Rhizobium lentis: one gene and its partner. The protein of the gene in region 1 interacts with the protein of each later gene in a pairwise test. Links are inferred from orthologs where the notes say so. Each region holds a gene or a part of one and is shown on either strand. Other genes may lie near its edges.

Region 1 (15,665 bases):
GAAGCATTGGAGATCCCGTGACGGCGCCGCGTGTCAGGCTCGTCGAAATCGATGCCTTCGAGCGCGATATCAGGCTGCGCCTGCCGTTCCGCTTCGGCGCGGCAACCCTCGAAAGGGCGCCGCAAGCCTTCCTCAGGGTCCGTGTCGAGGATGAGCAGGGTAAAACCGCCATCGGCGCCGCCGCCGAAATGATGGTGCCGAAATGGTTCGACAAAGATCCGGCGCTGACGCCGGCGCAGAATGTCGATCAGTTGCGCACCTCGATCCGCACCGCCGCCGCTGCGTCGCTCGAAGCATCGGCGCCGGCGACATTGTTTGCCGCCGCCCGGCTCAACGAGCTGGAAACCGTCCGCCGTCTGCCCGGAAATCCTTTGGCGGCCGGCTTCGGACCTTCGCTCGTCGCCCGCGCCGCGCTGGACGCCTATTGCCGCCTTGCCGGACTTTCCTTCTTCGATGCGGTGCGCCGCAACCTCGTCGGCATCGGCGGCCCGATGCTGCCCGGCGATATCGAGGCGGAGGCTGTCTCCGCCACGCTCGCCGGCCTTCGCCCTGCCGGCTCGATCCTGGCACGGCATACGATCGGCCTTCTCGATCCGATCGCCGAGGGTGATATCGTCCATCCCGTCGAGGATGGCCTGCCGGAGAGTCTCGAAGCGGTGATCAGCCGCTATGGCAACCGCTGGTTCAAGATCAAGCTTTCCGGCGCGATCGATGCCGATATCGACCGCCTGGCGCGGATCGCCGCCGTGCTGGAGCGCGTGCCCGACTATCGGGTGACGGTCGATGGCAATGAACAGTTTCGCGCGCCGGAAGATCTCGCTGCCTTGCTGGCGCGGATCGATGCCATACCTCGGCTGTCGCGATTGCGCGCGGCCATTGCCTTCATCGAACAGCCGTTCTCGCGGGCGATCACCATGGAAACGCCGCTGGGAGATCTCGCGGCCCGATTGCCCTACCTGATCGATGAGAGCGACGACGGCGACGATGCCTTCGCCCGCGCCCGCGTGCTCGGTTACACCGGCGTTTCCTCGAAAACCTGTAAGGGCATCTACCGATCGCTCCTGAAGGCGATCCGGATCAGGACGGGATGTGTGCCGGGGCTTTTCCTCTCGGGCGAGGATCTGACCTGCCAGGCCGGGCTCGCCGTGCAGCAGGATCTGGCCCTCGTTTCCGCGCTCGGCCTCTCCCATGTCGAGCGCAATGGCCATCACTATGTGGCCGGCATGCAGGGTGCACCGGAGGCGGAGCGGGCACGTTTTGCAGCAGCCCATCCCGATCTCTACGAGCAGGGCCCCGACGGGCCGCTCCTATCGATCCGCGAGGGCCGGATCGCCAGCGGTTCACTCGGAGCGGTCGGCTACGCCAGCGGCGCCTTGCCCGATTTCGAAGCGATGGAGCGGCTCTCTTGACATCGATGGACGTTCAGGCGCGCGCCTGTATCTTACGGGCCTCGGACACTTCAGGCGATGTCAATATTGGAGGCATATCGGCATGTCGTTGAAAGCCGTCAAGACACCGGACGAGTTGCGGTCGGCGCGCTGGTTCGCATCCGAAGACCTGCGCGGCTTCGGCCATCGGTCACGCCTGATGCAAATGGGCTATGACACCGGAGATTGGGCCGGCAAGCCGCTGATCGGCATCCTCTCCACCTGGTCGGATCTCAATCCCTGCCACGCCCATTTCAAGCATCGCGTCGAGGACGTGAAACGCGGCGTGCTGCAGGCCGGCGGCTTTCCGGTGGAAATGCCGGCGCTGGCGCTGTCGGAGAACTTCATGAAGCCGACGACCATGCTCTACCGCAACCTCCTGGCGATGGAGACCGAAGAGCAGATCCGCGCCCATCCCGTCGACGGCGTGGTTCTGATGGGCGGCTGCGACAAGACGACGCCGGGCCTCATCATGGGCGCGCTCAGCGCCGGCGTGCCGATGATCTACCTGCCGGCGGGGCCGATGCTGCGCGGCAATTATGCTGGCCAGCAGCTCGGTTCCGGTTCGGACGCCTGGAAATATTGGGACGAGCGGCGCGCGGGCACGATATCGGACAAAGAATGGGCCGGCATCGAAGCCGGCATTGCGCGCTCCTACGGTCATTGCATGACGATGGGCACCGCCTCGACGATGACCGCGATTGCCGATGCAATGGGTCTGATGCTGACGGGGGTCTCTTCGATTCCCGCGGCAGACGCCAACCATATCCGCATGTCGGCCCAGACCGGTCGGCGGATCGTCGACATGGTCTGGGAGGAGCTGACGCCGGACCGGATCGTCACGCCTGCCGCCGTGCGAAATGCGGCGACGGTCGCCATGGCGACCGGCTGTTCGACCAATGCCGTCATCCATCTTCTGGCCATGGCGCGCAGGGGAGGGGTCGCGCTGACGCTTGACGATCTCGACGCGCTTGGCCGCGTCACTCCGGTCATCGCCAATGTGCGTCCGTCGGGAAAGACCTATCTGATGGAGGATTTCTACTATGCCGGCGGTCTTCTGGCGCTAATGTCGCAGATCCGCGAGCGGCTCGATCTCGACGCATTGACGGTCTCGGGCGAAACCCTGGGCGCGGCGCTCGCCGACGCAAAGATCTATAATGACGATGTGATCCGGCCGCTCTCCAACCCGATCTATCCGGAGGGTTCGCTTGCCGTGCTGAAGGGCAATCTGGCGCCCGATGGCGCGGTGATCAAGCCGGTGGCCTGCGACCCGCGCTTCCATGTCCATCAAGGTCCGGCGCTGGTATTCGACAGCTATCCCGACATGAAGGCGGCGGTCGAGGACGAGACGCTGGATGTAACGCCTGATCATGTCATGGTGCTGCGCAATGCCGGACCGCTCGGCGGCCCCGGCATGCCGGAATGGGGCATGCTGCCGATGCCGAAAGCGCTGCTGAAACAGGGACATCGCGATATGCTGCGGCTCTCGGATGCGCGCATGAGCGGCACCAGTTATGGCGCCTGCGTGCTGCATGTGGCGCCCGAAGCCCATGTCGGCGGCCCGCTCGCCCTGCTGCGGAACGGCGACATCGTCCGGATCGATATTCCGAACCGCCGGCTGGACATGCTGGTCGACGAGGCGGAACTGGCCCGGCGCCGCGCCGCCTGGGTGAAGCCCGCCGATCGTTTCGGCCGCGGCTACGGCTGGATGTACGCCTCCCATGTCAGCCAGGCCGACAAGGGTTGCGATTTCGATTATCTGCTTCCCGAATTCGGTGCGGCAGCCGGAGAACCGGACATTTTCTAGGAGGAGATGCAGGCATGACGACACTTTCGGACAGCACGCGCGACCAACTCATGCGGGTCAGCGTCGCCACCATCAGCACGGCACTCTTCAAGCGTGGCCTGCGCAACCAGACCATCCAGGATGTGCAGCCGGTCGCCCGCAAAGGCCGCAATATGGTCGGCCCGGCCTATACGCTGCGCTACATTCCGGCGCGTGAGGACCTCAACAAGCTCGAGGTTTTCCGCAATCCGGAACACCCGCAACGCGCCTGCGTCGAAAGCTGCCCGGCTGGTGCCGTGCTTGTCATGGACAGCCGCAAGAATCCGCGCGCCGCTTCAGCCGGCTCAATTCTCGTCACGCGGCTGATGGTGCGCGGCGTGGCCGGCGTCGTCACCGATGGCGGCTTCCGCGACAGTCCCGAGATAGCGGGGTTGGCGATTCCCGCCTATCACAATCGGCCCTCGGCGCCGACGAACCTGACGCTGCACCAGGCGCTCGACATCAATGTGCCGATCGGTTGCGGTGACGTGGCGGTCTGGCCCGGCGATATCATGGTCGGCGACGACGAAGCGGTGATCGTCATTCCGGCGGAACTTGCCGACGAGATTGCCGAGGAGGCCGTGGAAATGACCGCCTATGAGGACTTCGTGACCGAGCGCGTGCTGGCTGGCCAATCGATCATCGGTCTCTATCCGGCAACGCAGCCGCGCAATCTCGAGGAATTCGCCGCCTGGCGCGCCAGGAGCGGCCGGTGACGCGCAGCATCCGTCGCTTTCTAGTTTGGCGCGCTGGCTGCGGTTTCACCCGGGGGCATGATCCGGAACAAGAAGGTTGAAACCTTCTCCCCCGGCTTGAAGGGGCCGGGAACCTGGTTAGTTACCGGTTTCAAGCTTTGAAGGAACGCTGCAATTGATGTCACGTCCTCGTCGGTGAGCTGCGCGAATGCATGCCATGGCATGATTGGCGCCAGGACGCGACCGTCCGGCCGCTGGCCGGTCTGAAGGGCAGTCACAATCTGTTCCCTGGTCCAGCTGCCGATGCCGGTCTCCTTGTCCGGCGTAATGTTGCGGCCGACAAAAACGCCCTGGCCCGGGATCTCAAAGCCAACATCCGATCCACCGAGAAATCGCCCGCCGTCCGGCTTTCCGAAGAAATATCCCGGTGTGTGGCAGTCATTGCACCCGCCAATCGTGACGAGATATTCGCCGCGCGCAATCTGCTGATCATCGGCCGCTGCTGCCATGCTCAACGGTAGCTCCAACGCACAAGCGGCCAAAAATGCGAGCCGAACGCTCAACCGAAACATTTTACCCTCCGTGTTACAGCCGCTCGCAGCCGAGAAGGACTGAATATCACGATGAAGTTATTCTATATATTAGCCACTTCGAATTATGGAATTGTATGGGGCGCGGCCCGCCAGGCCAGCGGTGAAAAAGGGCCACGACACGAGCAGGTCTCCGTGTATTTTCGCGAGCACGGGGCGGATTGCGATCGCTTCGCTCGGGGACGGTCGGCCACCAGCGACACCTTGCCCGATTTCGAAGCGATGGGGCCGTGGTCGAACGCATAGCAGGACGCGCAGGCGGCTTGTGGCCGCCTGCGGGGGAACACGTCCCGCGGCTTTGTTCCTGGGGGGAGGAACTCCACCGAAGAGGCTGCCGTCACCGACCGTTGTCTGGCGCGGGACCATCTGCCCAATCGAGAGGGGGAGCGGAGATCATCTCTGACCGTGCCCCCTCCTTGATTGCTCGGGCTGGAAGGCGATGGCCGCGTGATCGTTGGAGGCCTGCGGTTTATCCTCGGCGATCTCCTGGGCCAGCCCGATCCGGCGCAGCAACCGTCTGAGCGCCTCGTCCAGGTCATCGACGAAGGTGAAGATGACGGGGATGACGACGAGGCTGAGCAACGTCGACATCATCACGCCGCCGATTACCACGATCGCCATCGGCTGCCGGAAGCTGGAATCACCTCCGGTCAGGCTGAGAGCGACCGGAAGCATGCCGCAAGCCATGGCGATGGTGGTCATGACGATCGGCCGGGCGCGCTTGTGGCAGGCATCCACGAGGGCATCGAACCTGGCCATGCCCTGGCGGCGCGACATGATCGCATATTCGATGAGCAGGATGGAGTTCTTGGCCACCACGCCCATCAGCATGAGCAAGCCTATGACGGCCGCCATCGAGAAGCTAGTTCCGGTCAAAACGAGCGGCAGGAGCGCGCCGCCGAGCGAGAGCGGCAGAGCCATCAGCAGGGTGAGCGGCTGCAGGAAATCGTGGAAGAGCAGCACGAGAACCGCATAGATACAGAACACGCCGATCGCCATGGCAAGGGCGAAGCTCTGGAACAGTTCCGAACTGCGCTGAAGTTCGCCTTGTTCTACAAGGGTGACGCCCGAGGGCAGATGCTGGAGCGCCGGCAGCGCCTGTGCCTCGCGGTTGACGTCGCCGAGGATGCGGCCGTTGAGTTCGACCGAAAGGGTGACATTGCGCATCCGGTCGATGCGGTCGATTTCGGAAGGGCTGCCGCCGATCGTCACATCCGCGATCGATCCGAGATCGACATTGCCGTTCGTGCCCGCCACCCGCATGTTCTTGATGTCGTCCAGATTGGTGCGTGTCTCGGGGCTGAAGCGGACGACGATGGGAATTTGGCGCTGCGGCAGATTGAGCTTCGACAGGTCGGCCGAATATTCTCCATTCGTCGCCACGCGCACGGCCTCGGCGATGGAGGTCGACGTCACGCCGAGCGCTGCTGCACGCGCGAAATCGGGCGTGATCTGGATTTCGGGCGCCTGCCTCGCCGCGGTCGACGTTACCGCGCCGATACCCTGCAGCGTGCGGAGCTGTTCCTCGAGCGCCGTGCTGGCGCTGTCGAGGACATTCGCATCGTCGCTCGCCAGCGTGATCTCGAGCTTCGTGCCGTTGCCGCCGCTGCCGACCTCCACGCGCACACCGGGCAGCAGGGAGAGCGCCTGCCGGATGTCGTTTTCGATTTCCGACTGCTTGCGGTCACGACCGCCTATAGGCGACAAGACGGCGACGATAGTGGCGGAGCCAACATCGCTCGTCGTGCTGCTGTCGGGGCTGTCGCCTGAGGATGCGGATCCGACGGAGGAAAAGACACGCGTAACATCATTGAGCTTTCCGACGATATCGGCTGCCCTTCTGGCCGCGGCGTCGGTCTGTTCTATGGTGGCGCCTGGCTGCATGGTGAGTGTGATCCGGGTTCGCGCGTCGTCGGAAGCGGGCAGGAAGCCTGATTTCAGCAAGGGAATGGTGGAAAGCGAGAGCGCGACCAAAACGGCGGTTGCCGCCAGCGTGGTCTTTCTGTGGTCCATGGCGGTTTTCACGACTGCCATATAGGCGCGCATGATGCGGCCGTCCCTTTCCTCGGTCGGCGGGACAGCCTTCATGAAATAGGCGGCCATCATCGGCGTCAGCAGGCGCGCGACGACAAGCGAGGCGAGGACGGCGACAGCGGCGGTGATCCCGAACTGGCGGAACAGAAGTCCCGGAATGCCGCTCATGAATGCGGTTGGAAGGAAGACTGCGACGAGCGTGAAGGTGGTTGCGATGACGGCGAGTCCGATCTCGTCGGCGGCTTCGAGGGCGGCATCGATCGGCCGCTTTCCCATCTGCAGATGGCGGGCGATGTTCTCGATTTCGACGATGGCGTCGTCGACGAGGATGCCGACCACGAGCGACAGCGCTAGCAGTGTGATGATATTCAGGCTGAAGCCGCAGAGGTACATGACGAGGAAGGTCGGTATGACGGACAAAGGCAGCGCCACGGCCGACAGGATCGTTGCCCGCCAGTCCCGAAGGAAGAGCCAGACGACGATGATCGCCAGGATCGCACCCTCGTACAGCATGTGCATCGAACCATCGTAATTCTCGATGATCGGTCCGATCGTGCTGTAGGCGTCTTCGATCTGCACGTTGGAATGCTTGGGGGCAAACTGCTTCATCGCCGTGTCGACGTCGTCGGCTACACCACTGTCCGAAAACCCGTTCGAGCGCTTGATCTCGACCGCGACCACCGGTTTGCCGTCGAGATAGGCCATTGAGGACCGCTCGGCGAAACTGTCGGTGACGGATGCTACATCGTCGAGGCGAACCTGCTGGCCGTTCGCCAGCGGAATTCTGAGCGCCTTCAGCGCCTCGACCGAGGGCAGGGCGCCGAGCGTTCGCAAGGTCTGGCGGGTGCCGCCGATTTCGCCAAGACCTCCTGATGTATCCGTCTGCACGGCCTTCAGCTGCGATGACACAGTCGCCGCAGTGACCCCAAGCGAAGCCATGGTCGCAGGGTCGAGATCCACATGAACCTCGCGGTCGATGCCGCCGATGCGGTTGACTTGTCCGACGCCCGGCACCGACAGCAGCGCCTTGGTCAGATCATTGTCGACGAACCAGGAAAGTTCTGTCTCGTTGAGAGCGGTGGAGCGAATGGCATATGTGACAAGCGCGGAGCTCTGCACCGTGACCTTGGTGACGCTTGGGCTTTCCATCTGCGCCGGCAGATCGCCTTTAACGCCGTCGACGGCGTTGCGGACTTCGTTCAAGGCCGTTTCGCTGTCTTTCTCAAGCTCGAAGGAGACCTTGATCGTGACGGTGCCATCCGTAATGGTCGTGGTGATGTGGTCAAGATAGCTGAGCGAGGCGAGACTATCCTCGATGGTGCGGGCGACCTCCGTCTCGAGCTGCGTCGGTGCTGCGCCGTCGAGCGTTGCGGTGACGGTGATCGTCGGCAGGTCCATATCGGGGAAGTTCTGGATCGGCAACTGCTTGAAGGCTAAGAGCCCGCCGACGGCAAGCATCACGAACAGCAATATTGATGGCACGGGGTTGCGGATCGACCATGCTGAGAAATTCATCAGTTTGTCTCCGCAATCTTTACGAGGTCGTTGTCGGACAGGAACGCGCCGCCGGAGCTCACTACTCTCGAGGAGCGGTCCAGTCCGGAGACGATTTCCACCTCGCCGTCGTTGCGGCGACCGGTTTCCACACGGATCCTTTGCACGCGTTGGTCCTCGCCTGATGTGAAGACGTAGCTTATGCCGTCCCGGAAAACGATCGCCGTTTCGGGAATGGTCAGCGCCGGGGAGGCCTGCAGTTCGATGTTACCGGTCACGTAAAGCCCGGTGCGCGGGCGCATTTCGGCTGGAAGCGTGACATAGACGATCGCTCGGCTGGTATCGGTGCTGACCGAAGGTCCGACAAGCCTCACCTTGCCTTCGATGGCTTGGCCGTCCGGCCCGTTGATCTTAACGCTCAAGCCTTCCGAAATGCGCGGGAGGTAGCGGGCGGAAACCTCAGCCTGCCATTCGATCCGCTGCTGGCGCACCATCCGGAACAGCTCGGTGCCCGTAGAGACGACGGCGCCGAGATTGGCGGAACGCGAAGTTATGACGCCATCGTCGACCGCGGTGATGGTGGTCTGCGCAAGCTTGATCTTCTCGCTGTCGAGTGCAGCTTCTTCGGACGTAAGACTTGCCGTCGCCGTCTGTTCGTCGGCCAGATATTCGACGATCTTCTCGTCGGAAAGGGCGCCGGAAGGACGCAGCTGCCGCGCCCGGTCGGCATTGGCCTTGGCCTTCGAAAGATTGGCCTTGGCGGTCTGAATGGCCGCCTCCTGCTTGCGCAGATCGGCAAGCACGCTCTCCTGGGAAAGCCGCACGAGCGTCTCTCCCTTGGTGACCACGGAGCCAACATCGACCAGGACATCGGTGATGCGCAGGCCGCTCGTTTCAGAGGCGATGATCGCTTCTTGCCAGGGCTTCAGCCACCCACTCGCGGGAACGGTCTCAGGCCATTCGCGTTGCGCAGGCGCCGTCAGGGAGACGGTGAGCGCCGTCGCGGCGGCCTGTTCTGCCATGACAAGACGGGCGGGGGAGACAAGAACTGCAGCAACAAGCGCAGCGGCAAACATTCTGGATGATTTTCTCAACAAAGCATTCCTTGTGGTCAAAGGCATCGATGCCTTTGAATCCGCGCGAAGGCGACGAACGAGTGCCGCCCATGTCGAGGCAACCCCGTTTCTGGTGCGCGTCGATGTCATGGCAGGATAAGTAGCGGTGCGAACGTTAAGCGCGGTCAAGTTAGTGTTAAGTTAGGTAAAACTTGGCCGGGTGAGCGCGTATGTGCTGTATGGCTTGGCCGGTTTAATGACGGATAACGCAAATGAACAAGGTTCTCCTCATCGACGACGATGCCGAGCTGACGACGCTTCTGCAGGAATATCTGGTCGAGGAAGGATATGACGTCGTGACGGATACGGACGGTCGCGCCGCCATTGCGGCGGCTGCCGGCAATACGGTCGATATCATTGTGCTCGACATCATGATGCCCCGGATGAACGGGATCGAAGTCCTGCAGAGGATCCGGAAGCTTAGCCAGGTTCCCGTTCTGATGCTGACCGCAAGGGGCGATGACGTGGACAGGATATCGGGTCTCAATCTCGGGGCCGACGACTATGTGCCGAAGCCGTGCTCGCCGGGCGAGCTGGCGGCGCGGTTGCGGGCCATCCTACGTCGCGCCGGTCAGCCGGCGACCGGCGCGTCCACCGACACGATCAGGGCGGGGCAGCTCGTGATCCATCCGGGCAGCAGGATCGCCGAATGGCGCGGAGAAATCCTGGATCTCACAGGCACCGAATTCAGCCTGCTCGAGGTGCTTGCCCGCAGCGCTGGCCAGCTCGTGTCGAAGCAGGAGATTTCGAAGCGGGCCTTCGGCAAGCCGCTGACCCCGTTCGATCGCCGTATCGACGTCCATATCAGCAGCGTTCGCCAGAAGCTCGGACTGAGGGAGGACGGGCAATCCTGGATCCAGTCCGTCCGCGGCCAGGGCTACCAACTTCTCGTGGACTGACCATGCCCCGGCTTTTCTGGAAGTTCTTCGCGACGATCTGGCTGACGCTTGCAATGACGCTCACCGTCATAATCGTGATCGTCAACGTCTTTGAGATCCCGCCCCCCGGCCGCGATCGGGAGTATCAGGAGCGAGCGTTCATTCTGACGCTGACGGCGAATGTGCTTGCAAGGGATGGTGAGGACGCTGCCGCGCGCTTCATCCGCACAAGCGAGGAGACGGTGCCGCTGGGCCTGAGTCTCTCGCAAAGCACGGAGTCGTTTGTCTGCGCGGACGAGAGTTCGGCAGAGACGAAGTCCATCCTGAAGGACGGAATTTGCTACCGGATCTCCGTTGCGCCGGAACCGAGCTTCCTTTTCAACGTTGTGGACAACCTGGCGCTGCTGGTGCCTTGGCTCTCGATTTTCGTTTCGAGTACCGTCGCCGCCGCCGCGCTCGCCCGCTATCTCATTCGGCCTGTCGTGCACCTTCGCGATGGCCTGAGCGCGCTCGCCCATGGCCGCTTCGACGTCCGCATCGGCGATCGGATGGCCGGCCGCAGGGACGAGGTCACCGCGCTGGCGCATGACTTCGATTCCACCGCCGCGCGGCTTCAGGAGCTTCAGGATGCGCAGCAGAGGCTGTTCCACGACGTCTCCCATGAATTGCGTTCGCCCTTATCGCGCCTGCAGGCCGCCGTCGGCGTGCTCCGGCAGAGCCCGGCGAAACTTGGCGCCATGGTGGATCGTATGGACCGGGAGGTCGAACGGCTGGACGCGCTGGTCGGCGAGGTTCTGACGCTTGCCAAGCTGACCGCGGGATCCTGCCTGCCGCTGAAAACCCAGACCCTGGATGTCGTCGAACTGCTGAACGAAATCCTCGGCGACGCTGCATTCGAAGCTCAGACGCGGGATGTGTCGATTACAAAGAGTGTCGACGGCGCCTTCCGCGCCGAGGTCGAAGGCGAGCTGATCTACCGGGCGCTCGAAAACGTCGTGCGCAACGCCGTCAAATACACGGCCGAACATTCGCGCATATCCGTGTCTTGCGAGCCGTCGGGCGAGCGCCTCAAAATCTGCGTCGCCGATCAGGGGCCGGGTGTCAAACGGGATGAACTCGAGCGGATCTTCCAGCCGTTCTCACGCGGGAAAGAGGCGGTGCCGAGAGGCGGATACGGCCTGGGCCTCGCCATCACCCGGCAGGCCGTCGAGCGCCATGGCGGGCGGGTGCATGCATCCTTGCCCGACGGGGGCGGACTGGCAATCACGATCGAGCTTCCACGGCGGCCGCCACCCGCTGGTTCGGTTGATCATCAAGTCTGATCCGGCCCTTTGCGTTTTTACCTAACTTTACAGTTTCTTAACCGCTGTTAACGCTGGCCCCGCTAAGCCTGAACCCATAATCCCGGTTCAGGAAGCTCGCCAGTGTATCCGTCATTCTCCACAAGACTCTCATCGCTGCGCTACGCCGCATCCGCCTTCACGCTGCTGCTCGCGGGCTGCGTCAGCGGCCCTGATCATGTTCCCCCTGAGATGCCGCTGCCGGCCAGATTCGAAGAGGGTGGCAGCAAGAGCAATGGCGGTGTCGTGACGGCTGAGTGGTGGACGGCCTATCGCGACAGGCAGCTCGACGGGCTGGTCGCCCATGGCCTCAACGAGAACCTTGATGTGCTGCAGGCGCTCGAAAGCATCAACGCGGCTGCCGCCAATGTCACGGTTGCCGGCGCTGGCGGACTGCCTAGCCTCAGTGTCGACGCATCGCACACGGTATCCGGCGAGAAGGGGCGGCTGCGCACGACGGTCGGCGCCACCAACACGACAGGCGGCGGCGCCAGCCTTTCCTGGCTGCTCGACGTCTTCGGCCAGTATCGTCGCTCGAAGGAGAGTGCCATCGCCTCCCTCGGGGCAGCCCATGCGACGGCCGATAATGCGAAGCTCACATTCCTGAAAGACCTGGTCGAGAGCTATATCGACGCCCGCTACTATCAGGAGCGCATTGCGCTTTCCCAGGCGAATTTGAAATCCCGTCAGCAGACTTACGAACTCACGCAGCTACAGCTCAAGGCAGGGGCGGCCTCCCGTCTCGACGTCGTTCAGGCCGAGGGGCTGGTACAATCGACGAAGGCCGACATTCCCGGCCTCGAACAGAGTTTTACAGAGTCGGCTCATCACATCGCCACCTTGCTTGGAATGCCGGCGGCGTCGCTGACGGACGAGCTACGGAAAAGCGCAGGCCAGCCGGTTTTCCGCGGCAGCATTCGCGCCGGTATTCCCGCCGATCTCATCCGCAACCGTCCCGATATCCGGAAAGCCGAACGCGAGCTGGCGGCGGCTGTTGCCGATATCGGTGCTGCCGAAGCTGAGCTTTATCCGTCGATCTCGCTCTCCGGCTCGATCTCGCCGAGCTGGGTCAAATCATCGGGCGCCAGCGGCGCAAGCCTGACCAGCTGGTCCTTCGGGCCGACGCTCAACCTGCCGATCTTCGACGGCGGCAAGTTGCAGGCGAATGTCGATATCGAGAAGTCCGATGCGAAGTCTCAATATCTCGCCTGGAAGGCGGCGGTGCTGAACGGGATCGAAGAGGTCGAGAACGCGCTGTCGGCGGTTCGCCGCGACACGCAGACGCTGGAACCGTTGCGCAGGCAGGTGCAGACGGCGCAGGAATCGCTGGCGCTTTCGACCACCAGCTACAAGGATGGCGCCTCCTCGCTGCTCGACGTTCTGGACGCGCAACGTTCGGTCTCAGATGCTCAGGAAAGTCTTGCGGCCACCGTGCAGCAGGTCGCGAAGGATTATGTGGACCTCTATGTCGCCATCGGCGCCGGTTACCTCGAGCCGGAACATTCCCCGTCCACGCAAACTGCAAAATCGGGCTGATTCGAGGTTGGGCTATCGTCCGGTGCTTTCCAGAATGCGCAGCGCAAGCTTGAGATGCGGCAAATCCAACATGCGTCCGTCGAGCTGGATGACGCCCGCCTCCGGCCTGGCGGCAAAGGCGGCGGCGACTTTCTCCGCCCAGGCGATCTCGGACGCGTCAGGCGTGAAGGCGTGGTTGATCGCTTCGACCTGGCCTGGATGGATGGCCATCATGCCGGAAAAGCCGTCGCGCCGGGCGCGACCGACGTAGGCTCTGAGACCGCTGAGATCGCGGAAATCGGGATAGACGGTGTCGATGGCCGGAACGGCGGCGGCATGGGCCGCAAACAGCGTGAGTGAGCGGGCAAGCTCGTAAGGCGGTGTATAACGGCCATCTTTCCTGCGCGAAGTTGTGGCACCTATCGCGGCGGGCAGATCTTCCGCACCCCAGGTCAGGCCGCAAAGGCTCGCCGCGACATCCCGGTAGCTGCCGATCTCGAAGATCGCCGATGGCGTCTCCGTCGCGATCGGCAGGATGGGGATTTCCGAGCCGAGAGAGCCTGCGAGTTTCAGCACCGAAGCCGCGCCCTCGGCCTTCGGCAGCATGATCGCGAAAGGATCAAGGCCGCTCAAAGCGGCCAGGTCGTCTTCGGATTCGGGCGAGGCGAGGGGATTGATGCGGATCAGCAGAGCGCTCTCACCGGTATGGCGCCGGGTGAACTCGTGCACGGCCTCGCGGGCTCGTGGCTTGTTGGCGGGCGCGACCGAGTCCTCCAGATCGAGGATGACGGCATCGGCGCCGGAGGCGAGCGCTTTGTCGAAACGCTCCGGCCGGTCACCGGGCACGAAGAGCAGCGAGCGCAGCCTCATGACGGCCTCACTTTCAGCATGGCGGTGCGCAGGCACCGGCAGACGATCTCGTCACGCTGGTTCAGGGTGACGTGGCGGAAGGTGACGATGCCGGCATCGGGGCGGGAATTCGAACGGCGCAGCTCCGTCACCTCCGTTTCCACCCGCAGCGTATCGCCGATGAAGACCGGCTTCGGCATCGTCACCTTGTCATAGCCGAGATTGGCGACGAGCGTGCCGAGCGTGGTGTCGCCGACCGAAAGGCCGACGGTCAGCGCAAAGGTGAAAGTGCCGTTGACGACGATCCGGCCGAATTCGGTGGCGGCCGCATAAGCGGCATCGAGATGCAGCGGCTGCGGATTGTGGGAAAGTGTCGTGAACAGCAGGTTGTCGGTCTCGGTGACCGTGCGGCGGATCTCATGGGCGATGCGGTCGCCGACCGTCCATTCGTCGAAATAGCGTCCGGCCATCAGTCCTCTCCCTTCATGACGGTGACGACCAGCTGGTTTTCCGAGACCCTGGCGCCGGTGGAAACCTGCAGTTTTCCGACGAGGCCGTCAAAGGGCGCGCGAAGCGAATGCTCCATCTTCATCGCTTCCACAGTCAGCAGACGATCCCCCTTGGCGACGCGATCCCCTTCGGTCACTTCCACCGAAATGACGAGGCCGGGCATGGGCGACAGGATCGCGCCGTCGCCTGCACCCTGACGTGCCTCGATTTCGCCTGCGTCGGGCAGGCCGATCGCCCAGGCATTGCCAGCATCGAAAAGCACCGTCGTTTCCGCAATCGTGATCGTATTTGTCTCAAGTTCCGGACGTGACTGCCCCCAATAGAGGTGACCGTCGATGCGGACACGCACGCGGCTGTCGCTTGGCCCAGCAATGCGAAAACCGGAAAGCCCCGACCAGGGATCATCGCCCACTTTCCTCGAAAGCACCGTGGCGGCACGGTCGATTGCCGTTTGATCCGGCTCCTTTGCCACAAGGCTTTCGCCGTGCCGGTCGAGGAACCCGGTATCGATCCGGCCCGCGTAGAAATCCGGGTCGGCGGCGATGCGGGCGAGAAGGCCGGCATTGGAATGGACCGGCCAGACCTCGATGCCGGCGCAGGCGGCCGCGAGCTTCGACAATGCGGCTTCGCGGTTCGGCCCATGGGCAATGATCTTGGCGATCATCGGATCGTAGAAGGCGGTGATCTCATCGCCCTGTTCGACGCCGCTGTCGACGCGGACGGTTGGCGGCAGGCGGAGATGGTCGAGCCGGCCGGTCGAGGGCAGGTAGCCGGCGGCGGGATTTTCGGCATAGAGCCGGGCTTCGAAGGCCCAGCCGTTCATTGCGATCTCGTCCTGGCTTTTCGGCAGTGGCTCGCCGCTTGCGACCTGCAGCTGCCAGAGCACCAGATCCTCGCCCGATATGGCTTCGGTGACGGGATGCTCCACCTGCAGGCGCGTGTTCATTTCCATGAACCAGATGCGGTCGGGATGCAGGTCTTGCGAGGCATCGGCGATGAATTCGATGGTGCCGGCGCCGACATAGTTCACCGCTCTTGCCGCCTTCACCGCCGCCTTGCAGATCGCAGCGCGCGTGGCGGCATCGAGGCCGGGGGCAGGGGCCTCCTCGATGACCTTCTGGTGACGGCGCTGCAGCGAGCAGTCGCGCTCGAAGAGATGGACGCAGTTCCCGTGCTGGTCGGCGAAAACCTGCACCTCGATATGGCGCGGATTGGCGATATAGCGTTCGATGAGAACGCGGTCGTCGCCGAAGGCGGAGGCCGCCTCACGGCGGCAGGAGGCGAGAAGTTCCGCGAAATCTCGCGGACGGTCGACGCGACGCATGCCCTTGCCGCCGCCGCCGGCAACGGCCTTGATGAGGACGGGATAGCCGATGGCATCAGCCTCGGCCGC
Region 2 (15,543 bases), on another replicon or contig:
TTGCGCGCCCAGTTCGAGGCGAACTTCTTCGGCTGGCACGAACTGACGCGGCAAGTCATTCCTTCGATGCGCAAACATGGTCACGGACGAATCGTCCAGTGCTCCTCCATTCTCGGCCTCGTCCCCTACCGCTACCGCGGCGCCTATACAGCCTCCAAATTTGCGCTGGAAGGCCTCAGTGTCACCCTGCGCATGGAGCTCCATGGCAGCGGCATCCATGTGAGCCTGATCGAGCCGGGACCGATCGCGACGCGCTTCACCGCCAACGCGCTTGCCAAGATCAAGGAGAATATCGATCTCGAGAATTCGCCGCACGCAGCCGATTATGTCAGGCAGTTGGCGAGACTTGAGGGCTTGGGGCCGGTCAACCGCCATAGACTTGGCCCGGACGCGGTCTATTCGGTATTGAAACATGCGTTGAACTCGAAAAGACCCAGGCCACATTATCCTGTAACGACTCCGGCTAAACAGGGCATGCTCCTGAAGCGGCTGCTTCCGGCGGACCTCTTCTACAATCTGATGCGCTGGACCGATTGACCGAGAAAGTTGAATGCCATGTCTGCGGCCACCTATATCCTTGCGATCATCGTCATGGGCGTCGTTGCCCTCGTCCTGATCCGCGGCCTCTTCAACATGATGAAGGGCGGCGATGCCAATCTTTCCAACAAGCTGATGCAGCTTCGTGTCTTGCTGCAGGCAATCGCCGTTGTCCTGATCATGCTGACGCTCTGGCTGACCGGCGGCGGACGGCCGAGTTGAGGTGACTAATGGAGCGGGCATTTTTGATGACGGGTGCGGACAGAAATGACCGCGGAGAGGTGAGTGCCGGCTTGAGGAAGCACCCCGACGCGGTGTGCGTCAGTATGCCGGGGAGAGTTTGCCGAGAAGGCCAACCCCACTCTCCGTCATCCTCGGGCTTGACCCGAGGATCCATGCCCATAGTTGCCCCTAACCCTCTCCCCGCTCGCGGGGAGAGGGGACGTGCCCTGCGAGAGCGCAGTGGGACTGGAGAGGGCGCGGCATATCCCTTCGCCCCGTTTACGGGGGTCCGAAGGACGGGTCGAGACACGTGGCTCGACCCCGGTCGCTGCCGGCAGGCGGATGAGGGGCTGCTGTCGGCAATCTCCCACGGCGCGAACGCCCTCCCATCGACAGGCGGTGCGGCATGGTGAAACTCAACAAGATCTACACGAAGACGGGCGACGACGGCACGACCGGGCTGGCTTCCGGCCGGCGCCGGAGGAAGGACGATCTGCGCGTGGAGGCCTACGGCACGATCGACGAGGCCAATTCCGCAATCGGCGTGGCGCGGCTGCACACATCAGGCCTACCCGAACTCGATGCGATGCTGATGTCGATCCAGAACGATCTCTTCGACCTCGGCGCTGATCTTGCCACACCCGAATCCGGCGAGCCCCCTGCCTATGAGCCCCTGCGGATCGTCGAGACGCAGCTCGGGCGGATCGAGCGCGATATCGATCGGCTGAACGCCGAGTTGGATCCACTGAAATCCTTCATCCTGCCGGGCGGCAGCCCGGCTGCCGCACATCTGCATCTGGCCCGCACGATCGCGCGCCGGGCCGAGCGGCTGATGGTGACGCTTGCACGCAGAGACGGTGAAATCGTCGGCGAGCCGGCGCTGAAATATATCAATCGGCTCTCGGATTTTCTCTTCGTCGCTGCCCGTCATGCAAATGACCGGGGTCGTGCGGATGTGCTTTGGGTTCCGGGAAAAAACAGATAGGTTTGCCGCGATCACGATCGCCCGGGGACCTTATGTTCATACCACTTCACGATGCCAATACGCTGAAGCATATCAAGGTTCAGTGGGTGACCCTGGCCTTGATCGCGCTGAATGTCGCCGTCTGGCTCTTCACCACTCTGGAGAGCGAACTGGCGGCACAGGCGACGACTGTCGGCCTCGGCTATATCCCGGCGATTGCCTTCGGGCATGCGCAATTGGCAGAGGGACTGGAAATCGTGCCGGAACCGCTGACCTATCTCACCTATGCCTTCGTCCATATGGGCTTTTGGCATTTGGCGTCCAACATGGTCTTCCTCTGGGTCTTCGGCGACAATGTCGAGGATGCCCTGGGGCACATGCGCTTCCTGCTTTTCTACCTCCTTTGCGCGGCTGCCGGCGCCCTTTGCCACGGTTTTTTGACGACGACGTCCGAAGCGCCGCTGGTCGGCGCCTCCGGAGCGATCTCAGGCGTCGTTGCCGCCTATGTCATGCTGCATCCACGTGTCAGGGTCTGGGTGCTCGTATTTTTTCGTGTGCCCTTGCCGCTGCCGGCCTTCGTGCCGCTGCTTTTGTGGATCGGACAACAGTTCTTCATGCTGGCGATTGCGCCGGATGGCGACGTTTCCTGGGGCGCCCATGTCGGCGGCATCCTTGCAGGTGCCGCTCTGATCCTCGTTTTGCGCCGTCCCGGCGTGCCGCTCTTCGACCGGCAAATCGTAACGCCCCGCGCCGTAAGGGACGACTCCGGCGCCGCTGCCGCCGGTATGGACGGGCGCACCGTGCAGCGTCTTCCCTGGGGCCGAGGTCGCCGCTAACAGATATATTGACGTGTACGTAAACGTCCATATATTGCCGGAGCAAAATCCCTGTCGGCGTATGCGAGCGTTGTAATTGGAGGAAAAACGCGTATCCATGTCGCCATTCGACAATCGAAGCGGCGCTCGAGCGCGCATTTTCCTAAAAACCTCGCGAAACCAGTTTCTCTTGAAGGAAGGCCCCCATGAAGATTCTCGTGCCCGTCAAGCGGGTTGTCGACTACAACGTGAAGATCCGTGTGAAGCCGGATGGCACGGGTGTCGAGCTTGCCAATGTGAAGATGTCGATGAACCCGTTCGACGAGATCTCGGTGGAAGAGGCGCTGAGATTGAAGGAAGCCGGCAAGGCTGAGGAAGTGGTGGTAGTCTCGATCGGTCCTGCCAAGGCCGAGGAGACGCTGCGGACGGCACTTGCCATGGGCGCCGACCGGGCGATCCTGGTCGAGACCGACGATGCCGTCGAACCGCTCGCCGTCGCCAAGATCCTGAAAGGGATCGCCGAAGCCGAACAGCCGGGGCTTGTCATCACCGGCAAGCAGGCGATCGACGACGATTCCAACCAGACCGGCCAGATGCTGGCGGCGCTGCTCGGCATGCCCCAGGCGACCTTCGCCTCGAAGATCGAGATCGGCGACGGCAAGGCGACCGTCACCCGCGAGGTCGACGGCGGCCTGCAGACGATCGAGATCAAGCTGCCGGCGGTGGTGACCACCGATCTGCGCTTGAACGAGCCGCGTTACGCCTCGCTGCCGAACATCATGAAGGCGAAGAAGAAGCCGCTGGAGAAGAAGGTTCCGGCCGATTTCGGCGTCGACACGACGCCGCGGCTGAAGGTGCTGAAGACCGAGGAACCGTCCGGCCGCAAGGCCGGCGTCAAGGTCAAGTCGGTCGCTGAGCTGGTCGACAAGCTGAAGAACGAAGCCGGCGTGCTGTAATCGGGCAAGAACAGGAGCAACCATCATGACCATTCTTCTTCTGGCCGATCACGACAATTCGAGCCTCTCCGACCAGACCACCAAGGCGCTGACCGCCGCAACGCAGATCGGCGGCGACATTCACATTCTCGTCGCCGGCAAGGGCGCCAGGGCTGCGGCCGATGCGGCCGCCAAGCTTTCCGGCGTCTCGAAGGTGCTGCTTGCCGAAAGCGACGCGCTTGCCAACAATCTGGCCGAACCGCTCGCCGACCTGATCGTCTCGCTCGCCGGCTCCTATGACACGATCGTCTCGGCCGCGACCTCGGTCGGCAAGACCGTGCTGCCGCGGGTGGCAGCCCTTCTCAATGTTGCCCAGGTCTCGGAGATCATTGAGGTCGTTTCCTCCGACACCTTCAAGCGGCCGATCTATGCCGGCAATGCCATTCAGACGGTGCAGGCAAGCGATGCCAAGAAGGTCATCACCGTGCGCACCGCTTCCTTCGCCTCCGCGCCCGCAGGCGGTTCTGCCGCCGTCGAGGCGATCCCGGCGGTGTCCGATCCGGGTCTGTCGCGTTTCGTCTCCGATGCGCTGTCGGCCTCGGAACGTCCGGAGCTGACCTCGGCGAAGATCATCATCTCCGGCGGCCGGGCGCTCGGCTCCTCCGAGAAGTTCAAGGAAGTGATCCTGCCGGTCGCCGACAAGCTCGGGGCGGCCGTCGGCGCCAGCCGCGCTGCCGTCGATGCCGGTTATGCGCCGAACGACTGGCAGGTCGGCCAGACCGGCAAGGTGGTGGCGCCCGATCTCTATATCGCCGCCGGCATCTCCGGGGCGATCCAGCATCTGGCCGGCATGAAGGACTCGAAGGTGATCGTCGCCATCAACAAGGACGAGGAGGCGCCGATCTTCCAGGTCGCCGACTACGGCCTCGTCGCCGATCTCTTCGAGGTCCTGCCGGAACTCGAAAAGGCGCTCTGAGCGAGGCAAATGCCTTTCTTTCGCACTTGCGAATGACTGGAAAATTGTCTCTTATCGGTCTACTACTTACTGCCGGACGATCCGTCGTCCGGCAGTATTGCTAAAATAATGCGGCAACGCGGGGGCGAATGCCGCACGGGGGTTTGGAGATGAGTGCGGTGTTGAAGAATATTGGTATTATCGGTGCCGGCCAGATGGGCTGTGGCATCGCGCATGTTTCGGCCGCCGCAGGTTACCGGGTTCACATCTACGATCTCTCGCAGGACCGCATCGAATCCGGCCTCGCCACCATCAACGGCAATCTCGCCCGCCTGGTGACGAACGGCAAGATGACCGATGAGGAACGGAAATCGACCCTGTCGCGCATATCAGGCTCCGCCGATATCAACGATCTCGCACCATCCGATCTCGTCATCGAGGCCGCCACCGAAGACGAAAGCGTCAAGCGCAAGATTTACAGCCAGGTTTGCCCGGTGATGAAGCCGGAAGCGCTGCTTGCCACCAACACTTCGTCGCTTTCCATCACTCGGCTTGCTGCCGCCACCGACCGCGCCGAACGCTTCATGGGCATACATTTCATGAATCCGGTGCCGGTGATGAAGCTGGTCGAGCTGGTGCGCGGCATCGCGACAGACGAGAAGACCTTCACCGCCGCCAAGGAATTCGTCGGCTCGCTGGAGAAGACCGTCACGGTCGCCGAGGATTTCCCGGCCTTCATCGTCAACCGAATCCTGCTGCCGATGATCAATGAGGCCATCTATACGCTCTACGAGGGCGTCGGCACCGTCGACGCCATCGATACCGCGATGAAGCTCGGCGCCAATCATCCGATGGGCCCGCTGCAGCTTGCCGATTTCATCGGGCTCGACACCTGTTTATCGATCATGCAGGTGCTGCATGACGGCCTGGCGGATTCGAAATATCGCCCCTGCCCGCTGCTGGTGAAATATGTCGAAGCCGGCTGGCTCGGACGCAAATCCGGCCGCGGTTTCTACGATTATCGCGGCGACGTGCCGGTCCCGACCCGCTAAGCAGACTATCATTACAACGGGCGAGTGGACCCAGCGCCCGCGAAATGCTTTCCTTCGAGAACGGGAGGAAACGCCATGTCGACCGAAACACCGATGTTTCTGCTGCAATGCTGCGTCCTGATTGGAATTGCCGGCGTCTTCCTCATAAGAGGAGATGGAGACTCTTGACCAACCTCGCTACGACCCTATCGCCCCCTTGATCAGCGCCTTTGCATCTTCGCTGTCCCAGGCAGCAGGACCGTTCATGGCGGAGATCAGGCAGCCCTTGTCGTCGAGCAGCAGCGTCACCGGTAGGCCGAAGGCCAGGCCTTCCTTCTTCAGGCTATTGAATACGCCGATCGTATTGTCGCGGTAAAGCTGCAGCGCATCGACGCCGATTTCGCTGAGGAAGGCCTTCGGCTTCTCGTCGTCACCCGTATCGATATTGACCGTCACGACCTGGAACTTGTCACTTCCCATGTCCTTTTCCAGCGCGTTCAGGGCCGGCATCTCCTCGCGGCAGGGGACACACCAGGTGGCCCAGAGGTTGAGAAGCACCGTCTTGCCGGCAAAATAATCGAGCGTCGTCGGCTTGCCGTCGGGACCGTTGAAGGAAACCGTAGTCAGCTGGCGCGGCTCGCTGGCGGCGACCATCGCGGCGACCTGCCCCTTCATCAGCGGCGTCAGATTGGCTGTGCGCTCTTTCGCCAGTGGACACTCGGCCGAAGCGGTATCACCGACGCCATTGCCAATCCCCGTCTCCTTCACGTATACCGCTGCCGCACCGGCAACAACGCCCGCAACGGCGGCGATTGCGATCAGTTTTACGGACGGCAGGCCGAAAGGTTTTTTCGTCGTCATTTCATTCTCCAGGACGGGCATCTCCCATGGCCGAGAACAACACGGATACTAAATCCTCCAACCAGATGTGGGGCGGGCGCTTCGCCTCCGGCCCGGACGCGATCATGGAGGAGATAAATGCCTCGATCGGTTTCGACAAGAAGCTATTCGCCCAGGATATCCGCGGCTCCGTCGCCCATGCGACGATGCTCGCCCATCAGGGGATCATTTCGGCCGAGGATAAGGACAAGATCGTTCAAGGGCTAAACACGATCCTGTCAGAAATCGAAAGCGGCAATTTCGAATTCTCACGCCGGCTCGAAGACATCCACATGAACATTGAAGCGCGCCTGGCGACGCTGATCGGACCGGCGGCCGGCCGGCTGCACACCGCCCGCTCGCGCAACGATCAGGTGGCGCTCGACTTCCGCCTCTGGGTGAAGGAAGAGCTCGAGAAGACCGAACGCATGCTGACCAGCCTGATCGCCGCCTTTCTCGACCGTGCCGAGGAGCATGCCGAAAGCGTCATGCCCGGCTTCACGCATCTGCAGACCGCCCAGCCCGTCACCTTCGGCCATCACTGCATGGCCTATGTCGAAATGTTCGGCCGCGACCGCTCGCGCGTGCGCCACGCCATCGAGCATCTGGACGAAAGCCCGATCGGCGCTGCCGCCCTTGCCGGCACCGGCTATCCGATCGACCGCCACATGACGGCCAAGGCGCTGGGCTTTCGCGAACCGACCCGCAACTCCATCGACACGGTCTCCGACCGCGACTTCGCCATCGAGTTTCTGTCGATCGCCGCGATAACGGGCATGCACCTGTCGCGCCTGGCGGAAGAGATCGTCATCTGGTCGACCCCGCAATTCGGTTTTGTGCGCCTGTCCGACGCCTTCTCGACCGGCTCCTCGATCATGCCGCAGAAGAAGAACCCCGACGCGGCCGAGCTGGTGCGCGCCAAGACCGGCCGCATCAACGGTTCGCTGATTGCACTGCTGACGATCATGAAAGGCCTGCCGCTCGCCTATTCCAAGGACATGCAGGAAGACAAGGAACAGGTCTTCGACGCGGCCGAGAGCCTGGAACTGGCCATCGCTGCCATGACCGGCATGGTGCGCGACATGACGGTCAACACCCAGCGCATGAAGGCGGCGGCCGGCTCCGGCTTCTCGACGGCGACCGACCTTGCCGACTGGTTGGTGCGCGAAGCGGGCCTGCCCTTTCGCGATGCCCATCACGTGACCGGCCGAGCCGTGGCGCTCGCCGAAAGCAAGGGCTGCGACCTCGCCGACCTGCCGCTCTCCGATCTGCAGGCGATCCATTCCGCGATCACCGACAAGGTCTATGACGTCTTGACCGTCGAGGCCTCCGTCGCCAGCCGCAAGAGCTTCGGCGGCACGGCACCCTCCGAAGTGCGCCGGCAGATCGCCTTCTGGCGCGCCCGCAACTGAGATAACGGGCGAGGCGGAGAGCCGCCACGCCCTTACGGCAAGCGCGCACACGTCCAACAATCAGGGTGCACAAGGCGGATAAACTTCGCTATGAAGATGTCCGTCGTGCGATGTGAACGATGTCCACCTTATGCCGCAGAAGAGGTATATATGCAGAAGAGCTTGCCGCATCTCATCCGCCTGACGGTGGTTCTCGCCGTCGTCGGCCTTGCCGTTGCCGGATGTGGTCGCAAAGGTGATCTCGATCCGCCGAGTGCCGCGGCAACCAAGGAAGGCGACGTATCCAAGCCGACGAAACAGCCGGGGACCGTCGACAAGCCCTTCCTCCTCGATCCTCTTCTTTAAGGCATAGGCCCGTGAACCACTTCGAGTACCGCGACGGCGTCCTGTATGCCGAAAATGTCCCCGTTCCGGAGATTGCCAAGGCGGTCGGCACGCCTTTCTATGTCTATTCCACCGCGACGCTGGAGCGCCATTACCGGGTCTTCTCCGATGCTTTCGCCGGTATGGACTCGATGGTCTGCTATGCGATGAAGGCGAATTCGAACCAGGCGGTGCTGAAGACGTTGGGCCGCCTCGGCGCCGGCATCGACGTCGTCTCGGAAGGCGAGCTGCGCCGCGCGCTCGCGGCCGACATTCCGGCGAGCCGCATCATGTTTTCAGGCGTCGGCAAGACTCCATCCGAGATGGATTTCGCTCTCGAGGCCGGCATCTACTGCTTCAACGTCGAATCCGAACCCGAACTCGAAATCCTCAACCAGCGGGCCGTCAGCGCCGGTAAAAAAGCGCCGGTCTCCTTCCGCATCAATCCCGACGTCGATGCCAGGACGCATTCGAAGATCTCGACCGGCAAGAAGGAAAACAAGTTCGGTATTTCCTGGGAACGGGCCCGCGCTATTTACGCCCATGCCGCCAGGCTGCCCGGCATCGAGGTCAGCGGCATCGACATGCATATCGGCAGTCAGATCACCGAGCTGCAGCCCTTCGACGACGCCTTCAAGCTGCTGCGCGATCTCGTCGCGACGCTACGCGCCGACGGCCACACCATTCATCACGTCGATATCGGCGGGGGCCTCGGCGTGCCCTACAAGGACGACAACAATCCGCCGCCGCTGCCGGACGCCTATGCGGCAATCGTCAAGCACCAGCTGCGCGATCTGAACTGCAAGATCATTACCGAGCCCGGCCGCCTGATCGTCGGCAATGCCGGCATCCTTGTGACCGAAGTCCTCTATGTGAAGGATGGCGGCGAGAAGACCTTCGTCATCGTCGACGGCGCGATGAACGACCTCATCCGCCCGACGCTCTATGAGGCCTATCATGAGATCCGTCCGGTGACGATTTCGGCAGCAAACGCGCCGCGCATCCGCGCCGACGTGGTCGGTCCCGTCTGCGAGACCGGCGATTATCTGGCGCTCGACCGCGAAATGGCGATGCCGAAGCCAGGCGACCTGATGGCCGTCAGCACTGCGGGAGCCTATGGTGCCGTTCAGGCCGGCACCTATAACAGCCGCTTGCTGGTGCCCGAAGTTCTGGTCAAGGGCAGCGATTTTCATGCGATTCGGCCGCGGAGGACCTATGCCGAGCTGATCAGCCTCGACTCGGTTCCTGCTTGGCTCGACTAAACGCCTCGCGCAAATCGGTGCAGCGATTTTGCGATCACGCGACATGCGTACAACAAAAATTTAAAGCGCGGGGAGCAGTCTGAAAGATCGCGGCGCGCTTAAAGCAGCCATCACTTTTTGGCGAATAAACGTGAAAAGCCGGTATTACCGGCCGCTCGCCCTCGCCTTCGCCACAAAGAGTGTTATCCTTTCGTTCATGAGCGTATTGCCCGACAATCGCCGGAAGCGCCCTCTGTTTCAGAACGCCAGATCGCGGAGACCGGACCGATGATGAGCCCTTTCAGGCAGAGGAAAGGTGCATTTGCGCTCCGCCCTGCGCTTGCCCGGCTGGTGACGACGAAGCGCCTGCTGGCGCGCATTGTGCTTTTTTGCGAGCAGCTGCTGCCGCCGCTGCTGCCGGTGCTGTCGGTCGCAGCCTTTTATCTCTCCGCCTCCTGGTTCGGCCTCTTCCGCAACGTGCCCGACTGGCTGCGCATTGTCTTGCTGATCGCCTTCGCGCTCGCTTTACTCGTCTCGCTGCTTCCCTTCCGCCATCTGCGCTGGCCGAAGGTCGCCGAAGCCGACCGCCTGCTGGAAGAGCGCAATGGCCTGCCGCACCAGCCGGTCACCGTCCAGGAAGACGAACCAGCCTTCGATACGCCCTTTGCCCGAGCGCTTTGGCGCGAGCACCAGGTGCGCATGGCCGAAAAAATTGCAGCGCTCGACACAGGCATGCCGAGGCCGGATATCGCCGCACATGACCGCTTCGCCCTTCGCGCCGTTCCGGCGCTGCTTCTGGTCACGGCCTTTGCCTATTCGCTGTCGATCAACGGCGGGTCGATCGGCGATGCATTGCAGGCAGCCCCCGAGCAGGTGACGGTCGATCCGGCCGTGCGCATCGACGCCTGGGTAACACCACCCTCCTACACCGGTCGCGCACCGGTCTATTTGACCGCCGACGGGAGTGAACAGGCGCCGATCGGCATACCGCAGTTTTCCGGTCTCACCGTACGCGTCAGCGGCGGAAAAACGGCCGAAAAGGTCGTGTTCCGCAAGGCGAATGGTGAGGCGCAGGACATTGCCGTCCAGGCGGATGCAAGGCCGCAGCAGACTCTGGTGACCGCTGGCGATCAGCCGGATGCTGCACCAGCCAGCCAGGCTGCCATCGCACAGACACATGTGATGAAGCTCGAGGAGAACGGCACGCTCGAAGTCAACGGCCGCCGCTGGAGCTTCGATGTCCTTCCCGACAAGGCGCCGGAAATCGCTTTCGACGGCTTACCGAAGCCCAGCGTCAACGGCGCGCTTGAGATCGGCTTCACCGTCAAGGACGATTACGGCGTGCAGGAAGCGCATGCCGAGATCGTTCCGGTCGAAACCGATCCGACCGCGACGCCGCTCTATCCGCTGCCGGAATACCGGCTGGATATCCCCCGTCGCAACGCCCGCGATGCGAAGGGCGTGACCAGCCGGAACCTGACCGAACATCCACTTGCCGGCAAGCGCGTTCGCGTGACGCTCGTCGCCAGGGATGCCGCCGGCCAGACCGGCCGCAGCCCGCCGCACGAGATGACGCTGCCGTCGCGGCCCTTCAACGAACCGCTTGCCGCAGCAGTTGCCGAGGAACGACAGGTTTTCGCGCTCGATACGCGCAAGATGCCGCAGGCTATCGCCCTGAACGAGGCGCTGACCATCCGTCCCGAGGAGACCATCCCCAAGCTGACCAACTATCTGCTGCTGCAATCCGCCTTGACGCGCATGAAGCTCGCAAAGGGCGAAGAAGCGCTGAAGGATACGGCCCAATATCTCTGGGAGATCGCGCTTGGCATGGAAGATGGCGATCTTTCCCTTGCCGAGCGCAAGCTGCGCCAGGCCCAGCAGAACCTCGCCGACGCGTTGAACCGCAACGCGCCCGACGAAGAGATCAAGAAGCTGATGGACGAGTTGCGCAAGGCGATGCAGGACTATCTGAGCGAGCTCGCCCAGCGCATGCAGAACGCGCCGATGCAGCCGAACCAGAACGCACAGAACATCCTGCGCCAGCAGGATCTGGAGCGGATGATGGATCAGATCGAAAATCTCGCCCGCTCCGGCAACCGTGACGCAGCCCAGCAGATGCTGTCGGAACTGCAGCGCATGATGAACAACCTGCAGGCGGGCCGGCCGCAGCGCGGCCAGCAGGGCCAGGAAAACAGCGAAGCCCGAAAGCAGATCGACAAACTCGGGGAGATCCTGCGCGACCAGCAGAAGCTGATGGAAGAGACCTTCCGTCTTGATCAGCAGCTCAAGGATCGCATGCAGCGCGGCGAGACCGAGATGGGCGAGAACGATCCGTTGCTCGACGATATGCTTCCCGGCGAGAAGGGCGAACCGCAGGATCAGCAACAGGGCCAAGGCCAGGAAGGCCAGCAACCCTCCGACCAGATGACGGCAGAGCAACTGCGCGAGGCGCTGAAACAGCTGCGCTCCCGCCAGGATGCGCTCGGCAAGCAGCTTGGCGAATTGCAGAAGAGCCTCGGCGAGATGGGCATGAAGCCAGGTCCGGGCTTCGGCCAGGCGCAGCGCGAAATGGAAGGCGCCGGCCGTGAACTCGGCCAGGGCCGCGGCCAGCCGGCGATCGAAGGCCAGGGTCGCGCGCTGGAGGCACTTCGCCAGGGTGCGCGCGATATGATGAACCAAATGATGCAGGCGCAGCAAGGCCAACAGGGGCAAGGTCCGAACGGCCAGGTGGGACAGGGCGAGCAGAACGGTCGCGATCCGCTCGGCCGGCTGCGCCAGACCCAGGGACCGGACTTCGGCGACAACAACGTGAAGGTGCCTGACGAAATCGACGTTCAGCGAGCACGAGAAATCCTTGACGCGATCCGCGAGAAACTCGGCAACAATCCGCCACAGGAGATGGAACGGCGGTATCTCGAGCGGCTGCTGGACATCCAGTAGACCTTATACCGCCTTATGGTTGGATTCTAAAGCGCGTCGCGATCTTCAGATTCGCTTGGCCCGCGCTTTAGTCTTTGGTTTTCGCATGTTGTGGTCGCAAAACCGCTGTGCACTTTGCGCGACTTGCTTCAGGCGACGAGCGCCCGGGCAACCGCCTTGCGTATATCGGGAAGCGCGAATGGCTTGGCGACAACGTCGATGATCTTTTCGGCAAGATCGTCGGCCCGTTCGCGCTGTTCGGCATAGCCGGTCATCAGCAGGATCTTCAGGCCGGGGAAAGCGTCCTTCGCCTGATGAGCAAGTTCGATGCCGTCCATGACAGGCATGCGGATATCCGAAAGCAGCAGGTCGTAGCCCCCGTCTTTCAGCTTTTCCAGTCCCTCGGCGCCATCCGCCGCTTCATCGGTCTCATGACCGTCGAGCCTGAGGGCCCGGGCTACGAAAGACCGCAGGGAGTCCTCGTCTTCCGTAATCAGAATTCTTGCCATATGTGCATTGCTCCGTCTTCAGCCCCGCGACGGAAATCACCAGACTTTCCTTTTCGATCGGTAAAGATGGCGAAGCGATGGACGGAATGGTTAACAACCCGTCTTCACCGGCAATAGATTGACCCTGTCTCAGGCGTCGCCGGTGACCACGCCGACGAAGGGCAATTCGCGAAACGCATAGGCAACGTCCATGCCGTAGCCGACGACGAAATAATCAGGGCATTCGAAGCCGACATAATCGGCCTCCAACTTTTCCTTACGCTTGACCCGTTTGTCGAGCAGCACGGCGATCGTGACGTTGCGTGCGCCGCGCTCGAAGAGCAGTTCCTTGGCAAAAAGCAGCGTCCGGCCAGACTCCAGGATATCGTCGATCAACAGCACATCGCGGCCGTGCACGTCGCTGTCGATATCCTTGACGATGCGCACGCCCTGCGAAACCGTGCCGCTGCCGTAGCTCGACAGCGTGATGAACTCGACCTCCGGTGCAAGCCCGGTGTCATGCAGGGCACGGATCAGGTCAGCGGCGAAGATGAAGGAGCCCTTGAGCACGGCGATGACGAGCAGGTCCTTGGTCGGACCGTTGGCGATCTCTCGCGCCATCGCATGATTGCGCTCGGCGATCTGCTCGGCGGTGAAAAGCGGCTCGATGTTTTTTCCGCGCACGACAGGCATAAAGGCTTGCTCCATGAAAAAGAAGGTAAGCCGTTAGCACATATGCCGGCCCGAAACAGCCTCGCATGGCATGAAATTAACGCGATTGGTGCATTCTATAGCCGGCAAGCCGGTCGTCACGCCTTCCGCTGCGCTACGGCAGGAAGGAAAGCCTGACCTCCGGCATCTTACCGCCGGCATGCTGGACGCGGGCCGAGAAGCCGCGACTTTGGCCGGCATAGATAACGTCGGCGGGCGAATCGATGACGATGCTTGCCGTCAGCCGCTCATCGGTCACGAGATCGGCGCGGATCGGATGCACCGTCTGCGTGGTGCCGCTTTCGTTTTCGATGATGCCGTTAATAACCAGCACACGCATGCCGTTCGCATCGCGCGGCGTCACCGTCACATGGGTGAAATGCAGCGGCGCTCCGGAAGAAGCTCCCTCGGCGGAAAGGCCGGAAAAGCCGCCTGTGAGACCGAAGACGAGCACGGCAAGCGCCAGCACCAGTATTGCGAAGCTTTGCAGCGACGCACGCTGCAGCCAGGATTCCGCCGTCCGCAGCGCGGAAGCAACCGTCGCCGACAGGAGCGACGGCTGTGCGGCGCCCATGCGCCTGCGGTTGTCGTTATGGATCCTGGCGCTGAATTCCTTTGGCCGGGCCTTGCCCACCGTCACGAATTCGGCGTCGGAAATATCGGCAGGACGTGCCGTGCGGTACTGTCGGCGGGCAGGCTCCGGCGGCAGGAAATCATAGGTCTGACCCGGCGTCCGACGGCTGAAGGAGGATGCTTCCATGGTGGCTGCCTCGCAGATGTCCACATGGTTTCGATGCTGCAAGAAATCTTGGCATTGAAACGAATCCTCCTCAGTCGTAAATTTTAATGGTTAATGCTTCGCAAAGATTGCCATCAAACGGGCGTCTTTCCGGCAAAATTTACCGGCTGTTAACGGTGTTGGTTAACAAGTCGCGCGGTGAAACCAAGAACAGACTGAGCTGCCCGTTGATCCACTTCGAGAATGTCGGTTTGCGCTACGGCATGGGCCCGGAAATCCTCCGGGACCTGACCTTCGACATTCCGAAGAAATCCTTTCAATTCCTGACGGGCCCATCCGGCGCCGGCAAAACCTCGCTGCTGCGGCTGCTGTTCATGTCACTGCAGCCGACGCGGGGCCTGATCCGCATGTTCGGGCGCGACATCTCCGAAATTCCCAGGCCCGAACTGCCGCTGTTGCGCCGGCGCGTCGGCATCGTCTTTCAGGATTTTCGCCTGCTCGACCATCTCACCACCTATGAGAATGTCGCCTTGCCGCTCCGGGTGCGCGGCAAGGAGGAAAGCTCCTACAAAACCGACGTTTTGGAACTCTTGAAATGGGTCGGGCTCGGCGAACGCATCAATGTGCTGCCGCCGGTGCTCTCGGGCGGCGAGAAGCAGCGCGCCGCCATCGCCCGCGCGCTGATGGACCGGCCGGAAGTCCTTCTGGCTGACGAACCCACGGGCAATGTCGACCCGCCGATGGCCAGGCGGCTGCTCAATCTATTCCTCGAACTCAATCGACTTGGGACGGCGGTCGTGATCGCCACTCATGACCTGGCGCTGATGGAGCAGGTGGAAGCCCGGCGCATGATCCTCTCGGGGGGGCACCTCGATATCTATGACTGAGCCCCCGTCCAGCAACCTAGAGAAGGCGCCGGCCCAGGCTGCCGCCCAGCCGAAGCGGCCGGAAATGCGCGTGCGCCCGACCGCGCCGATCCTGCCGCCCTCCAACATCCAGGGCAACGCCCTGATGGTGGTCATATCGATCATGGCCTTTCTCGCCTGCCTGACGCTCGGCGGCGTCAGCATGGTGCGTTCGACGGCGGCAAGTTGGGAGAGCCAGATCTCCCGCGAGATCACCATCCAGATCAAGCCGGACGACAATCTCGACATGGAAAAGGCGCTGACGCAGGCGCGCGACCTGGCGCTGACCTTCGTCGGCACCAAAAGCGGCCAGATCGTCGACGAGGCGGCAACTGCCCGCCTGCTCGAACCCTGGCTCGGCCCCGGTCTCGACCTCAAGGATCTGCCCGTTCCCCGCCTCGTCGTCATCACCATCGACGAGAGCAAT

Evidence for each region.
Region 2: the proteins of J0663_RS28535 (region 1) and lysA interact in binary tests that used the Escherichia coli proteins (3 or more experiments, as listed by UniProt). The link is inferred for Rhizobium lentis from one-to-one orthologs.

Annotation. Positions count from the first base shown.
Region 1 is NZ_CP071457.1:49,769-65,433, forward strand. Bases 8,299-11,235 are described here. They hold J0663_RS28535 (response regulator), read left to right. Parts: upstream 8,299-9,392; coding sequence 9,393-10,079; downstream 10,080-11,235. Other genes in these bases: J0663_RS28530 (efflux RND transporter periplasmic adaptor subunit), read right to left, coding at 8,299-9,186; J0663_RS28540 (HAMP domain-containing sensor histidine kinase), read left to right, coding at 10,082-11,235. Outside these bases: J0663_RS28505 (enolase-like domain-containing protein), read left to right, coding at 1-1,409; araD (L-arabinonate dehydratase), read left to right, coding at 1,492-3,234; J0663_RS28515 (ribonuclease activity regulator RraA), read left to right, coding at 3,249-3,968; J0663_RS28520 (c-type cytochrome), read right to left, coding at 3,989-4,519; J0663_RS28525 (efflux RND transporter permease subunit), read right to left, coding at 4,931-8,086; more of J0663_RS28530, read right to left, coding at 8,086-8,298; more of J0663_RS28540, read left to right, coding at 11,236-11,380; J0663_RS28545 (efflux transporter outer membrane subunit), read left to right, coding at 11,483-12,934; J0663_RS28550 (HpcH/HpaI aldolase/citrate lyase family protein), read right to left, coding at 12,947-13,783; J0663_RS28555 (MaoC family dehydratase), read right to left, coding at 13,780-14,232; J0663_RS28560 (acetyl/propionyl/methylcrotonyl-CoA carboxylase subunit alpha), read right to left, coding at 14,232-15,665. UniProt on the Escherichia coli protein: Response regulator member of the two-component regulatory system CpxA/CpxR which responds to envelope stress response by activating expression of downstream genes including cpxP, degP, dsbA and ppiA.
Region 2 is NZ_CP071454.1:1,433,901-1,449,443, forward strand. The notes cover bases 7,426-10,240. They hold lysA (diaminopimelate decarboxylase), read left to right. Parts: upstream 7,426-8,106; coding sequence 8,107-9,375; downstream 9,376-10,240. Other genes in these bases: argH (argininosuccinate lyase), read left to right, coding at 7,426-7,750; lptM (LPS translocon maturation chaperone LptM), read left to right, coding at 7,901-8,095; J0663_RS06920 (TIGR02302 family protein), read left to right, coding at 9,643-10,240. In the rest of the region: J0663_RS06865 (SDR family oxidoreductase), read left to right, coding at 1-537; J0663_RS06870 (twin transmembrane helix small protein), read left to right, coding at 556-759; J0663_RS06875 (cob(I)yrinic acid a,c-diamide adenosyltransferase), read left to right, coding at 1,166-1,744; J0663_RS06880 (rhomboid family intramembrane serine protease), read left to right, coding at 1,777-2,559; J0663_RS06885 (electron transfer flavoprotein subunit beta/FixA family protein), read left to right, coding at 2,745-3,494; J0663_RS06890 (electron transfer flavoprotein subunit alpha/FixB family protein), read left to right, coding at 3,520-4,449; J0663_RS06895 (3-hydroxybutyryl-CoA dehydrogenase), read left to right, coding at 4,599-5,480; thiol:disulfide interchange protein TlpA, read right to left, coding at 5,658-6,320; more of argH, read left to right, coding at 6,347-7,425; more of J0663_RS06920, read left to right, coding at 10,241-12,294; J0663_RS06925 (response regulator), read right to left, coding at 12,423-12,782; hpt (hypoxanthine phosphoribosyltransferase), read right to left, coding at 12,912-13,454; J0663_RS06935 (hypothetical protein), read right to left, coding at 13,588-14,232; cell division ATP-binding protein FtsE, read left to right, coding at 14,439-15,098; J0663_RS06945 (cell division protein FtsX), read left to right, coding at 15,091-15,543. UniProt on the Escherichia coli protein: Specifically catalyzes the decarboxylation of meso-diaminopimelate (meso-DAP) to L-lysine. Is not active against the DD- or LL-isomers of diaminopimelate.